Regions from separate parts of the Paenibacillus sp. XP01 genome, predicted to be linked through region 2. Evidence: riboswitches for the same ligand, from Rfam matches in the RefSeq annotation. Region 2 holds a riboswitch; each other region holds the start of a gene.
What was found. A riboswitch is a leader RNA that binds a small molecule or an ion and turns the genes downstream of it on or off. The one in region 2 is predicted to bind cobalamin.
Positions count from the first base shown of each region.

Region 1: it holds a riboswitch for cobalamin, as region 2 does, so the genes downstream of both, nikB (nickel ABC transporter permease) here and cobJ (precorrin-3B C(17)-methyltransferase) in region 2, are expected to answer to the same signal.
Region 3: it holds a riboswitch for cobalamin, as region 2 does, so the genes downstream of both, SNR34_RS07080 (ABC transporter substrate-binding protein) here and cobJ (precorrin-3B C(17)-methyltransferase) in region 2, are expected to answer to the same signal.

Region 1 is NZ_CP139481.1:282,339-286,566, forward strand. Features, by position in the region: gene melA (alpha-glucosidase/alpha-galactosidase) at 1-1,194, opposite strand, end outside; gene SNR34_RS01310 (AraC family ligand binding domain-containing protein) at 1,417-2,265, shown strand; cobalamin riboswitch at 2,337-2,527, shown strand; gene nikB (nickel ABC transporter permease) at 2,663-3,631, shown strand; gene nikC (nickel transporter permease) at 3,628-4,228, shown strand, end outside.
Region 2 is NZ_CP139481.1:6,440,380-6,444,607, reverse strand. Features, by position in the region: gene SNR34_RS29010 (GerAB/ArcD/ProY family transporter) at 1-956, shown strand, start outside; gene SNR34_RS29005 (uroporphyrinogen-III synthase) at 1,105-1,929, shown strand; cobalamin riboswitch at 2,174-2,398, shown strand; gene cobJ (precorrin-3B C(17)-methyltransferase) at 2,675-4,228, shown strand, end outside.
Region 3 is NZ_CP139481.1:1,555,386-1,559,613, reverse strand. Features, by position in the region: gene SNR34_RS07090 (ABC transporter ATP-binding protein) at 1-138, opposite strand, end outside; gene SNR34_RS07085 (FecCD family ABC transporter permease) at 135-1,181, opposite strand; gene SNR34_RS07080 (ABC transporter substrate-binding protein) at 1,178-2,176, opposite strand; cobalamin riboswitch at 2,391-2,544, opposite strand; gene SNR34_RS07075 (histidine phosphatase family protein) at 2,683-3,375, opposite strand; gene cbiB (adenosylcobinamide-phosphate synthase CbiB) at 3,366-4,228, opposite strand, start outside.

The DNA.
Region 1 (4,228 bases), 740 kb from region 2:
CGCTGCATGGTAGATGTGATCCTTTTTGCCTGTGATGGCAGCTTCGATGGTGAGCAGTTGGGTGTTGATGTTGGTGCGGTTCAGCGCAGCCAGCTGCGGTGGCAGGTCGCCGATGTACGTCGGAGTGATGCCCGATCCGTCGACTAGACACGGTACCTCGACACAGGCTTCGCGCGGCAGGTTGGTGATGAGTCCGGTGTTCATGACATTGCCGCCGATTTTATAAGGACGGTTCGTCTCCATGGCCTCCATGATATGGGAGGCGTACTCCCGGCTGCGGGTATGCTCGATGTTTTCGCTGGCGAACAGCTTCTCGCGCATTTCTTTCCAGCCTTCGATCTGATTGACGCAGCGGCGCGGATATTCGTCCAGCGGAATGTTGAAGCGCTCGATCAGTTCGGGGTAATTCTTTTTGATGAAATACGGATGATACTCGGCATTGTGTTCGGAAGATTCAGTCACATAATAGCCGAAGCGATGCATCAACTCGAAGCGCACCATGTCGTCGTGCTTCTCCTGTTGTTTGATGCGGGCAAGGCGTTTGATTTCCGGATACAGATCCTGTCCGTCCCGCGTGACTTCAAGCAGCCAGGCCATATGGTTGATGCCCGCAATTTTGGCGACAACACCGGTCTGATCGATCCCGAGGGCGTCGAAGAGATGCGGTACGCACACTTGCACGCTGTGGCAGAGGCCGACCGTTTTCACGCCGCCATGCACGCTCATGACGTTGGTCAGCACCGCCATCGGATTCGTGTAGTTCAGGAACCAGGCATCCGGGCAGACTTCCTGGATATCCCGGGCGAAATCCAGCATGACCGGAATGGTCCGCAAGTTGCGGAAAATGCCGCCGATGCCGAGCGTATCCGCAATCGTCTGGCGCAGGCCGTATTTTTTCGGAATTTCGAAGTCGGTGATCGTGCACGGATCGTATCCGCCCACCTGGATGGCATTAATGACGTATTTGGCTCCGCGCAGCGCTTCCTTGCGATCGGAATAGGTTTGCACCTTGCAGCCGCTGCCAAGCGAACGTGCCATGCTGACCAGCAGCCGTTCGGAATCGCGCAGCCGCTCGGCATCGATATCGAACAGTGCCAGTTCAAAATCTTGCAGCGCTTCGGTCATCATGACGTCGCCGAGGACGTTTTTTACAAACACGGTGCTTCCCGCACCGAGAAACGTAATTTTGTTCATTTCAGGCTCAGCCTCCCTGGTGGATTGGTGTACCTCCACTATAGGGCGATTTGGCACGTTTCACTATGGCGCAACCTCACGTAAACATGGCATAATCCCATTTTTGCATTCGTTTACATTGCGATATGGCCCGGTTTGCCTGTTATAATTTTGATAAAACTTGAAGAAGTGAGTCGTGGGTGCAAACGTTGGCGGCTCTCCAAACAGAAGGAAGGGACAGACGTGAGCAGAATCGAAATGAATGTGGTGCCGATGGATTGGACGCAGATGGAATTGGTCATGCTTTTTTTCGGGTGGGAGGACTGTGAGCCTCTGCATTACTGGGGGCCGGGTGTGCGTGACAGCTACATTATTCATTACGTTCACAAGGGACGCGGCAAGGTGCTGATGAACGATCGGCAGCATATGTTAACCAAGGGACAAGGTTTTCTCATTCTCCCCGACACGATCGTGCATTATGAAGCCGACGAGGCGGACCCATGGACGTATTCGTGGTTTGGCTTCAAAGGCGTGCAGGCCAAAGCGTTCATGCAGCGCGCGCAGTTGAATTCCGATCATCCGGTGTTTCGGGCAAGGAACGAGGCGGCGCTGGACGGATTGTATCAGGAAATGGTTCAGGTGTCCGGCCGCTCGGGCGCGGACGTGTTTACTCAAAGCTTGTTGTATCGCCTCATAGCCGAGCTGATTGCTTCTTCACCGGAAGAGGAGGGCAAGCGGCAGCCTTCTTCTACCAAAGAAGAGTACATACGGCAGGCGGTGAGATACATGGAGAACCGATATAGCCAAAAAACGAGCGTTCTCGACATCGCGCAAGCCGTAGGACTGGATCGCACGTACCTGTCGGGGCTGTTTAAGGAAAAGTACGGCAAGCCGCTGCAATCTTTTTTTCTGGAATACCGGATGAATCGCGCCGCCGAGCTGCTGCAGAGTCCGATGCTGTCCATTAGCGAGGTGGCACATTCGGTGGGATATACGGACCCGCTATTGTTCTCCAAAATGTTCAAAAAGGTCACCGGCATGTCTCCGAAGGGAGCCAGAACCAAGTCCACTGAAACGAGTGATACACGATAGAATAAGTCCCTTAAATTTGAAGAAAAAGCTATGATCTTGCCTACCTGCCAGTTATACTGGAACACATACCAATCGAATAGATGGAACTGGGTGCTGTACCCGATCGGGTACAAGCTTAATAGGGAAGCCGGTGAAATGCCGGCGCGGTCCCGCCACTGTAACAGGGGAATCAGGCAGCGATAAGCCACTGGCCATAGCCGGGAAGGCGCTGCAACGATGTTGATCCTGAAGCCAGGAGACCTGCCCGGTTTGACAACACAGCAACAGCCTACGGGAGATAGGAAGGTGTTTTGAATTAGCGCGATTTTTGTATGGGAATCGGTTTATTTGAGGCGTCCTTATCCGGGAATATACGGGAGAGGGATGCCTTTTTTGCATGGCAGAGATCGGGTTTGCTGTGAATCGAAGCAGAGAGGACGGCTGGCTTTTGGGCAAATACATCGGTAAAAGAATACTTCAGCTGGCAGCCGTTCTGTTCGGCATCACCTTCCTGACCTTTCTCCTGACCTACCTGTCGCCGGGAGACCCGGCCAGGCTGATGCTCATGGCTACGGGCGTGACGCCATCCGAGGAGCTGGTTGAGCAGGTGCGGGCAGAATTGGGACTGGACAAGCCCTTTTGGGTGAGGTACGGCCTATGGCTTGGACAAGTCGGGACAGGAGATTTCGGTACGTCGTACAAATACGGCCGGCCCGTGTTCGACGTGCTGATGTCACGTTTGCCGGCCACGCTGCGTTTGACAGGCGGTGCCATGCTTCTTGTGGTCGTTGTTTCGTTTCCGCTCGGCATCCTGTCGGCCATCCATAGAAATAAAGTGCTGGATCTCATCATTCGCCTGTTCTCCTTCGCAGGGTTGTCCATGCCAAGCTTCTGGCTGGGCATGCTGCTTATGCTCTGGTTCGGCGTGCATCTGAAGCTGTTTCCCGTCACGGGCAGCTCGGGTCTGCATAGTCTCGTATTGCCTGCATTAACGCTGGCACTGCCTTTGATCGCTCAGTACAGCAGGCAAATCCGCGCCGTCATTCTGGAGGAACATTCCCAGAACTACGTAGACGGAGCCAGAGCCAGAGGCATGAAGGAAGGAACAATCATGATCCGGCATATTCTTCCGAACGCGATGCTTCCAGTCATCACGCTAATGGGCATGTCTACCGGGGCTCTGCTCGGCGGGGCCGCAATCATAGAGAGCTTGTTCGTGTGGCCGGGCGTGGGCCAGATGGCGGTGGAAGCGATCTTTTCACGGGATTATCCGCTCATTCAGGGTTATGTGATCTGGATGGCTACGATGTATGTCGTGTTGAATCTGTTGGTCGATGTATGGACCCATCTGCGAGACCCGCGGATCCGATTGGATGTGGATGTATGATGAGGACATTCCGGCTTACGTTGTCGCAGCATCGTTGGTTCGCCGTGGTGCTCGCGTTGACGGCGTGTTGGATCGTGCTCGCCATGATCGCCCCCCTGTTTGCGCCGCATGATCCGCTGGCCACCAACTTTGGCATGGTGCTGCAACCCGCCAGCCCCGAGTATCCGCTCGGGACCGACCAATTGGGACGATGCATTCTGTCCCGTATCCTGTATGGGGCACGCACGTCGCTGCTGCTGACCTTCATGATGATCGGCATCGTGTTCGGGATCGGCGTAGGCATCGGCATCATTGCCGGTTATGCGCGCGGCATCGTGGATTCGCTGTTGATGCGGCTGGCCGATACGATGATGGCTTTTCCCGGAATCATTTTCGCCATCGCCGTCGTCGGCATGTTGGGTCCGGGTCTGCTTCATACGGTCATCGCGCTGTCGGTGGTCTGGTGGGCCAAATATGCGCGCATGGCGAGAAGTTTGGTCATATCGCTGCGACAAAAGGAATATGTCGCCGCCGCCGCTTTCAGCGGGGCGCGTCGTACCCGAATCGTTTGGGGCACCGTTCTGCCGAACATGCTGTCACCGTTAATCGTGATGGCCA
Region 2 (4,228 bases):
ACTTGTTTCAATCCCTGGTGGAACGGTATCCTTTTTGGGGAAGGGTTACAGGTATGCTGTACATCCTGTTTTTTCTCTTTATTTTCGCGAGGGATTTGCGTTTGATCGGCGATTATGTCAGCATAACGTTGTTGGAAACGACCCCGATCTCGATCATTGCACTAACGATCCTCGTGATGGCCGTTTTTATCGTGAGGGGCGGTTTGGGATCACTGATCGGAATGTCAGAGCTGTATGTCACGCTGTTTCTGGTCAATTCGGTCATCGTGCCGTTTATGGTTGCCCCGCAAGTAGACCTGAACAATCTGCTGCCGTATTTGGACGTTGATGCGGCAGGCGTGGGGAGAGGCACTTGGTACATGTTTTCCTTTTTTGGCGAGATGGTTGCGCTCCCCTTTGTCATGAAAGGCAGTGACTTTAAATTCAAGCCTGCTTTTCGGGGAATGTTATGGGCCGTTTTGCTGATGATGTTGATCCTTATTGAAACGATTGCGTCCATCGGCGTGGAAATTGCCTCACGGTTGGTGTATCCTTCTTACGAATTGGCACGGCAATTGCAGATCAGCGAGTTTCTGGACCGGTTTGACTTGCCATTGGCCGCGGCGACCCTGCCTGCCATGGTTACCAAAATCGCGTTTGATCTGTATTTTGTATGTTGGGGGCTCAAACGGATGATTCCGAAGGTATCCGGCAAAGTGCTGACCGGACCGATTGCGCTGCTCGGGTTTGTTTGCGCGTTTTGGTTTTTCCGGAACGCCGTCCAGCTTTACCGGTTTACGCGGGAATGGACATGGATCGCCATAGTGTTTGAGGTCTTGATTCCGATCCTGTTGTTTCTGTTTCTTCGACCCAAAAAGAAACGGGCAGGCAAGCATGAGCAGCATGCGGAGAAATCCGGGCAGGAGGATGAAAGAAAGCGAAGCGGCCCGCAGGGCGGAAAACTTCAACCTTCTTAAGAAGGTGCATGGTTTATGGATTTTATAAAAAATCGTTATAGGAAAACCCCGAAAATAAAGGGTATTCAAGGTTCCCCTGCATGGGCTCTGCCTGTATACTGAAGTCAGACTGATGAACTTTCGGCAGAATCCAACTGGGGGGAACGATATGGCGCAACATTTGGCAGGCATACGCGTGGCTCTGACGGGACCGCGCAAGTCGAGGGAGATGTCCCTGCTGGTTGAAAAAATGGGCGGAATTCCGCTGGTACGGCCTGCACAGGGAACGGTGTTTCTGGATGACCGGAGCATTCGGGACGGACTGGTCTCCTGGATTTCCAATCCGCCGGACTGGGCGGTGCTGACGACGGGCATGGGGCTCGATGCCATTTTTGATATGGCAGAGGATATGGAGCTTGCCGGAGCGCTGCTTGATGTACTTGCGGCTTCGTCGATTGCGGCGAGAGGATACAAAACGGTGAATGCACTGCGCAAGCGCAGGCTTTCACCCATCGTTCGGGACGATGATGGCAGCACGGAAGGGTTGATCCGCGAGTTTGCTGCCCATGATCTTGCCGGGAAAAAAGTGATGCTGCAGCTCCATGGCGAAACGGCACCGAAACTGGTGAGTTGGCTGGAGCAGCAAGGCGCCCAGGTGCGGCAGGTGCTGCCTTATCGGCATGTGCCGCCGGAAGAAGCGGAGCTGGCGCAGCTGTTGAACGAAATCATCGCGAACGAGGTTGACGCCGTTGCTTTTACAAGCGGCCCGCAGGTGCGTTTTTTGACGGAATACGCAGCTTCGCAAGGCAAGCTGGAACAGATGCAGGAGGCGTTCAGGCAGGGCGTGGTGGCCGCTTCGGTGGGCAAAGTAACGGCAAATGCCATGCGCGAGGAAGGCATCGAGGTTCGCGTTGTCCCCGAGGAAGAAAAGATGGGGGCGCTCATCGTGGAGCTGGGCCGTTATTACGCCGCTTTGAAGGTAGATCAGGCTTAAAGGATGCACGGTATAAAAAGGCGAAAAGGCTGAGAGCAGTCCTTCGCTATGCTGATGTGCGGGTTTTGGTCAACCGAAGAGGAACGGAAAAGCTAATAAGAAGAGGCCTTGATCCATACATGGATCAGGGCCTTTTTGGTTTCGCAGGCAAAGGATTGCGTCCGGGCGGGAAAATTAAATGAATGCAGGCCTTCATGGGCATGGACATCATTTCCTGACGGATGGTATGATGAAGACAATATCATCACATGAAAACAGACAAGGTGCTCTTGCTTTCAGGCAAGAGGTAACAGGGAATCGGGTGCAAATCCCGAGCGGTCCCGCCACTGTAATGGGGAGGCTCCTTTCAATAATATCGGTTGCGCAGACGTTGGAGCTGCTGCTGATAAGTCACTCGGATCACCGGGGAAGACGGAAAAGGAAGCTGATGAACCAGAGCCAGGAGACCTACCTTGAATGTGTCACCGGACCCTTCGCGGAAAGGAGCGGTGTACGAACGATCAGGAAAAGGGCGGACCATAGGTCCGTCCGGCAGACCCTTCCGGGCCATGCATCAGCAGGATCATTCTTCCACGGAATGATGCTGTGTTCTTGAGCATACGTACATTCGTATCCCGTCCGCATTGCGGACGGGATTTATTGGCGTTCTCAGAGTTTTGAATATGCGATAAGGCGCGAAGAAGGCCGGCTTAGCCGTCCTTCTTCACTGTTTAAGTCGGACAGGTTATCGGAGGAGGAGAAACAGATGCAAGGACTAGGCAAGCTGCTTGTTATCGGATTCGGTCCAGGGGCCATGGAGCATATTACCCACCGGGCGCTTGAGGCACTGAGAGAGAGCGAGGTCATTATCGGCTACAACACGTACGTCGACCTGATTCGGCCGCTGCTGACCGGACAGGAAATCGTACGTACGGGCATGACCGAGGAAGTCAGCCGTGCGCAGGAAGCGGTAAGACAGGCGGAAGCGGGAAAAATCGTGGCCGTGATTTCCAGCGGCGACGCGGGCGTATACGGTATGGCCGGCCTCGTATACGAGGTGTTGATGGAGCGCGGATGGAAGCCGGACAGCGGCGTGGAAGTGGAGGTGGTTCCGGGCGTTTCGGCGATCCAGTCCTGCGCTTCCTTGCTGGGAGCGCCTGTCATGCACGATGCTTGCACGATCAGTTTGAGCGACCATCTGACCCCGTGGGACACCATTAAGCGCCGGGTTGAGGCCGCGGCTTCCGCTGATTTCGTCATTGCATTGTACAATCCGCGGAGCGGCAGGCGGACCCGCCAGATCGTAGAAACGCAGGAGATTCTGCTGCGTTACCGTGATCCCAAGACCCCTGTCGGGCTGGTCAAAAGCGCGTACCGCGACCGCCAGCATGTGGTCATCACCACGCTGGAGGACATGCTGAACCATGACATCGGCATGCTGACGACCGTGATCATCGGCAATTCGTCCACCATGATGTACGAAGGGCTCATGGTGACCCCGCGCGGCTATCAGCGGAAATACACGCTGAACGCGACGGAACAGCCGCTCCGGCCGCATGAGCGGCTGCGCACGGAAGCCGAGCCATGGTCGCTCGGCGCGATGGAGGCCCGTGCTGCCGCGAGCGGTACGGCAGCGGGCCAAGGCGCGGCCGGCGCTGCGCCTGCGGGAACGGCGACGAGCCCGTCGGGCAGCGATGCCGGCGGAGCCATCGCTGTGCTCGTCGCCGAGCGGCCTGCGCCGGCGGTTGCCGCGCCGCACGCAGCCGCCGCAGCCGCGTCCATCGGCGCAGCCGAGCTGGCCGCGGAGGCGCTCGGTCGGCTCGCGGCAGGCGGGGCCCTCGCGGTCGAAGCAGCCAGCCGCTGGCTGGACGCCGGGCCTGGAGCCGCTGCGCCGCAGGCCCTGGAGCGCACGGCGCCCGCGCCAGGCAGCAAGCCGCCGCTCTTCGAGGTGGGCGTATCGCCCGGCGTCGGCAACAAAAAGTTCAGCGCCGCACAGATGGCGCTGCTTGCGCAATGCGCGGGTGACGACGGCGAGCTGGAGTATACGCCGGAGCACCAGATCATATTGCGCGTGCCAACCTTCGAGCCGGACCGGCTCGTTGCCGAGCTGCGCGCCGCGAAGTTCATCGTGGTGCCGATCGGGGACGTCATCAAGGTGAAAGCCTGCGACTTCTGCAACATGGAGAAGGATGATGCCGTACCGATGGCAGAACACCTGCAGGCCGTCATCGGCGGCGTGAGTGCGCCGAAGGAAACGAGCGTGGCCCTGAACGGCTGCGGCATGGCATGTTACGGCGCGGTGTTGGAGGATATCGGCATC
Region 3 (4,228 bases), 2.0 Mb from region 2:
TTTGCCGCTGCCGTTCGGGCCGACCACTCCCCACCATTCCCCTTCCTGGACGCTCCAGTTCACGTCATGCAGGGCATGATGGGAGCCATAGCTTTTGCTTGCGCCCTTCACTTCGATCAGAGATTGGTTCCCGCTCACGGCATCATCCCCTTTTGCAGCTTTTTGTTGCGGTGCAGCAGGTAGGCGAAGAACGGTGCTCCCACAAATGCCGTGACGACGCCGAGGGGAATCTCGGTCGGTGCCAGCAAGGAACGGGCAATCGTGTCGGCCCATACCATGAAGATCGCACCGCCTATGGCGGAGAGCGGCACCAGCAGACGGTAATCCGGGCCGACGATCAGCCGCAGCATATGCGGAATGACCAAACCGACAAAACCGATCACGCCCGACACCGAGACGGCCCCAGCCGTCAGCAGCGTACCCACGCCGAGCACCGCCAGCTTCAATCGGTCGACGCGAACCCCGATGTGGGCAGCCTGTCTTTCGCCCAGCGCCAAAATGTTCAATGAACGAGCTTGGCTCCACAGCACGAGCAAACCAAGCAGGAAATATGGGAAAAGGATGGCCGTATACGACCATCCACGCAGTGCCAGACTTCCCATCGTCCAATATATAATTTCGTTAATCGTTTGTTTGGACATGGTGGACAGGAAGGATACGACCGCTCCCAGGAAACTCTGCATCACCACGCCGGCAAGAATGAGGCTGTGCGTCGGGATTTTGCGGCCTTCGCGCGCCAAAGCCAGCACAAACCACAATGTCAGCACTCCGGTCACGAAAGCAACCAACGGCAGCGTCCAGACGCCGATCAGCGCATATTGCAGGCCGAAAAAGATCAACACGGCTGCCCCCACCGACGCTCCGGACGATACGCCAAGGGTGAACGGGTCGGCCAGCGGGTTGCGCAGTACGCCCTGAAATCCAGCGCCGGCCACGGTCAATGCTGCGCCGACGAGAACAGCGAGCAGTACCCTCGGAAGGCGTACCTTCCATATGATCTGTTCCGCTGCAGTCGTCCAATCCGGAACGATCCGGTCACCCAGCCATGGAATGTGATGCAGAATAATACCTGCAATATGCCGGATCGGCAGCGAGACCGAGCCGATGCCGGTGCAGATCAGCACGGTCAGGACAAGCAGCACCATGCCTGCTGTGCCGTACACTGCAAGTTTGCGGCTCATTGGAACAAGTCAGGATAGACCGCCTTGGCCACTTCCTTCAAGCCTTGGGTCACGCGAGGACCTGGACGAGTCAGCAGATTGGCATCCAAACCGATGACCTGATCGTTTTTGACGGCTGTAATTTGATCCCAACCGCTGCGGGCCTTGATGATTTGATCCAGTGTTTTGGAGTCTTCCACCACGTCGTCCGCGTACAAAATCACATCCGGATTGGCGGCGATGATGTTTTCTTCGTTGATTTCATTCCAGCCTGTCATGTCGGAAGCGACGTTCGTAGCACCGGAAAGCGTGATGATTTCATCCATGAACTCTCCCTTGCCCACAGTCCAGCCTGGGGAGAACTCCACGTACACTTTTTTCTTGTCTTCCGGTTTCACCGATTTGACCGCTTCCGTCACGTCAGCCACATCTTGTTTCATCTGTGCGGCCAATTTCTGGGCTTCTGCCTGACGGTCCGTAATTTTGCCGAACGTTTCGATGTTTTTGATTACGTCATCGACCGATTTCGGGTCTGTTTTGAAAATGGTGATACCCAAGTCGCGCAGCTTTTTCACGGCTTCCTCGCTCATCGAAATCCCCGTTACCACGAGATCGGCATCCGCTGCAATGATCGACTCTTCGTTCGGCTTGGACACGCCGCCCATCTTCGGTTTTGTCGTCGCTGCTTCCGGATAATCGTCGAAATCGGATACGCCCACGATCTGCTCGTCCAATCCGAGCGCGAACAGCGATTCCGTTTCGGCTGGCGATACGGAGACGATCTTTGTCGGCGCCTTTTCAAACGTAAACGACTCGCCCGTTGCATCGGTCACCGTGAACGGATACTGCGTTTTGAGGTCCGTCTGCGCCTGTTCCTGGGATTGCCCCTGTGCCGGCTGCTGCGTGCCTGCGCCTCCTTCGTTGTTCGTTGTTGCCGCTCCGCATCCTGCGAGAGCGAATGTCAGCATCGCTGCGCTCAGCAGGGACGCCATGCCTTTCCATGTCGTGAATCTCATGATTGGATTCTCCCCTTTTTCTGTGTTTGGTAGATCGAAGACTGTGCTTCCGCCCGTGTCTGTCCCTTGAATGGCCGTTTCTTGAAAAAAAATCCCCGATCCTTGCGATCAGGATCAGGGATAACGTCTCGCATATGGCGATCCGCGCACGACAGCACAAGGCCGCATGCATGGAGCATTGCCCGAAACGCTGTCCTTTCCTCGAAGGAACACCGATGGTTAAACGCCCTGGGCAGGCAACCTGACTTTCCACGCCGAATCGGCTGGATTACAGTGGCGGGACCGTGCCGGATTTGCACCGGCTTCCCCTGTTTTACCCGTTTGCCCTCTCCGGATCGTCCGCACGGACGCCGTGATTTTCGGGAGTAACGGGTCCCATGGTCGTTAATATTGCATCCCCATTCAAGTGGGTGTGCATCTGCTGCCGAACGCCTTCGCCAGCTCTTGAAACGATGCTTGTACCGAAGCCACACTTCTGTTGTGATTATAGGTGATATCGACCGTGCTTACAACCCGATTTCGGGAAAAGGAAGACGGATTGCCTTCCGTCCGTCCGGCGAACGTTCCAATTGAAGCCGGATCGCTTGCCCCGGAATGACCGAAACGTCCCAGAACGCCTGACCTGGCAGCAGCCGAGTCAGCATATAACGAATGACCCCGCCATGCGTAACGACCAGATCTTTCGTCTGCGCTGTTGTCGAATCACCAGTTCTCTCATGCCGGGGTTCCGCCCACATTACTTCATTCAAAAAATCATCAATCCGGGCAGAAAACGATGACCACGGTTCCCCGCCGGGCGGAGTTACTGTTTGCGGTGAATCGATCCATTCCCGGTAACGGGCCAAATGCTTCAGTTCCTCATAGGTACGCCCTTCCCATTCGCCAAAATGGATTTCTCTCAGCCGGGAGTCCATATGCGCTTGCCCTGCGTGCAAGGGCGCGATCCGTTCCAGCGTCTGACGGCAGCGAAGCAGATCGCTGCTATGGACCGAAGCCCACTTAATGCCGCCCAACTGCACGCGCAGTGAGGCCAATTCCTGCTCCGCTTCAGGCAGCAAACCGATATCGGTATGGCCGAGGTACCTCTTTTCCGTGTTCCACGCCGTCGTGCCGTGACGAACAAGCCATAATTCTTTTTCCCATCGATCGTGTGTCCCTTGCTGATCCTGTTGTTCTCCCCGTCTTGTCATCATGTCCATAACAACGAGCCTCCGCAGAACCAAACCAGCAGGTTGACCAAAATGCAGAGCAGTACGAACGATCCGGCCGACCAGAACATCAGGCGCGACGTGCGCACGATGTCTTCGGCCTCCATTGGACGAGTGGGCTCACCCATATATGCACGAAACGAAGCTACGCCATGGTAAACATTGTGCCCGCCAAGCCGAATGCCCAGCGCTCCGGCGACAGCCGACTCAGGAAACCCGCTGTTCGGACTTGGATGCAATCGTGCATCCCTGGAGACCATGCGTGCCGACTGCCTTGCGTCCAGCTTCATGACCCAGGCGCCCGCGATGAGCAATAAGGCCGTGATCCGCGCCGGAATCCAGTTGGCCCAGTCGTCAAGACGTGCCGAGGCCCAGCCGAGATGCAGGTACTTTTCGTTTTTGTAACCAACCATGGAATCCAAGGTGTTAACGGCACGATAGGCCATGGCCAGCGGAGCTCCTCCGATCAGCGCGTAGAACAGCGGGGAGACGATGGCATCGACGATGTTTTCGGCCACCGTTTCCACTGTCCCGCGCACGATCTCCGGTTCCTCCAGATGCTCGGTATCCCTGCCCACGATCATGCCGAGCGAACGTCTGGCTCCCGGAAGGTCGCCTTGCGCCAAATGGCGATAAACCTCCATGCCTGCATCCTTCAGTCCTTTGGACGCAATGGTGGTCGCAATTAACAGGATTTCGGCCAAAACAGCGAGCACTGGATGGATCAGCCCCAGCACAATGAGTACCAACCAGGTCAGAATAAAAGCACCGCCGGCAATCACGATCGGGAACCATAATCCGGCCTTTTTGAGCCCTTGATCCGAATGAACCTTGGCACGGATCC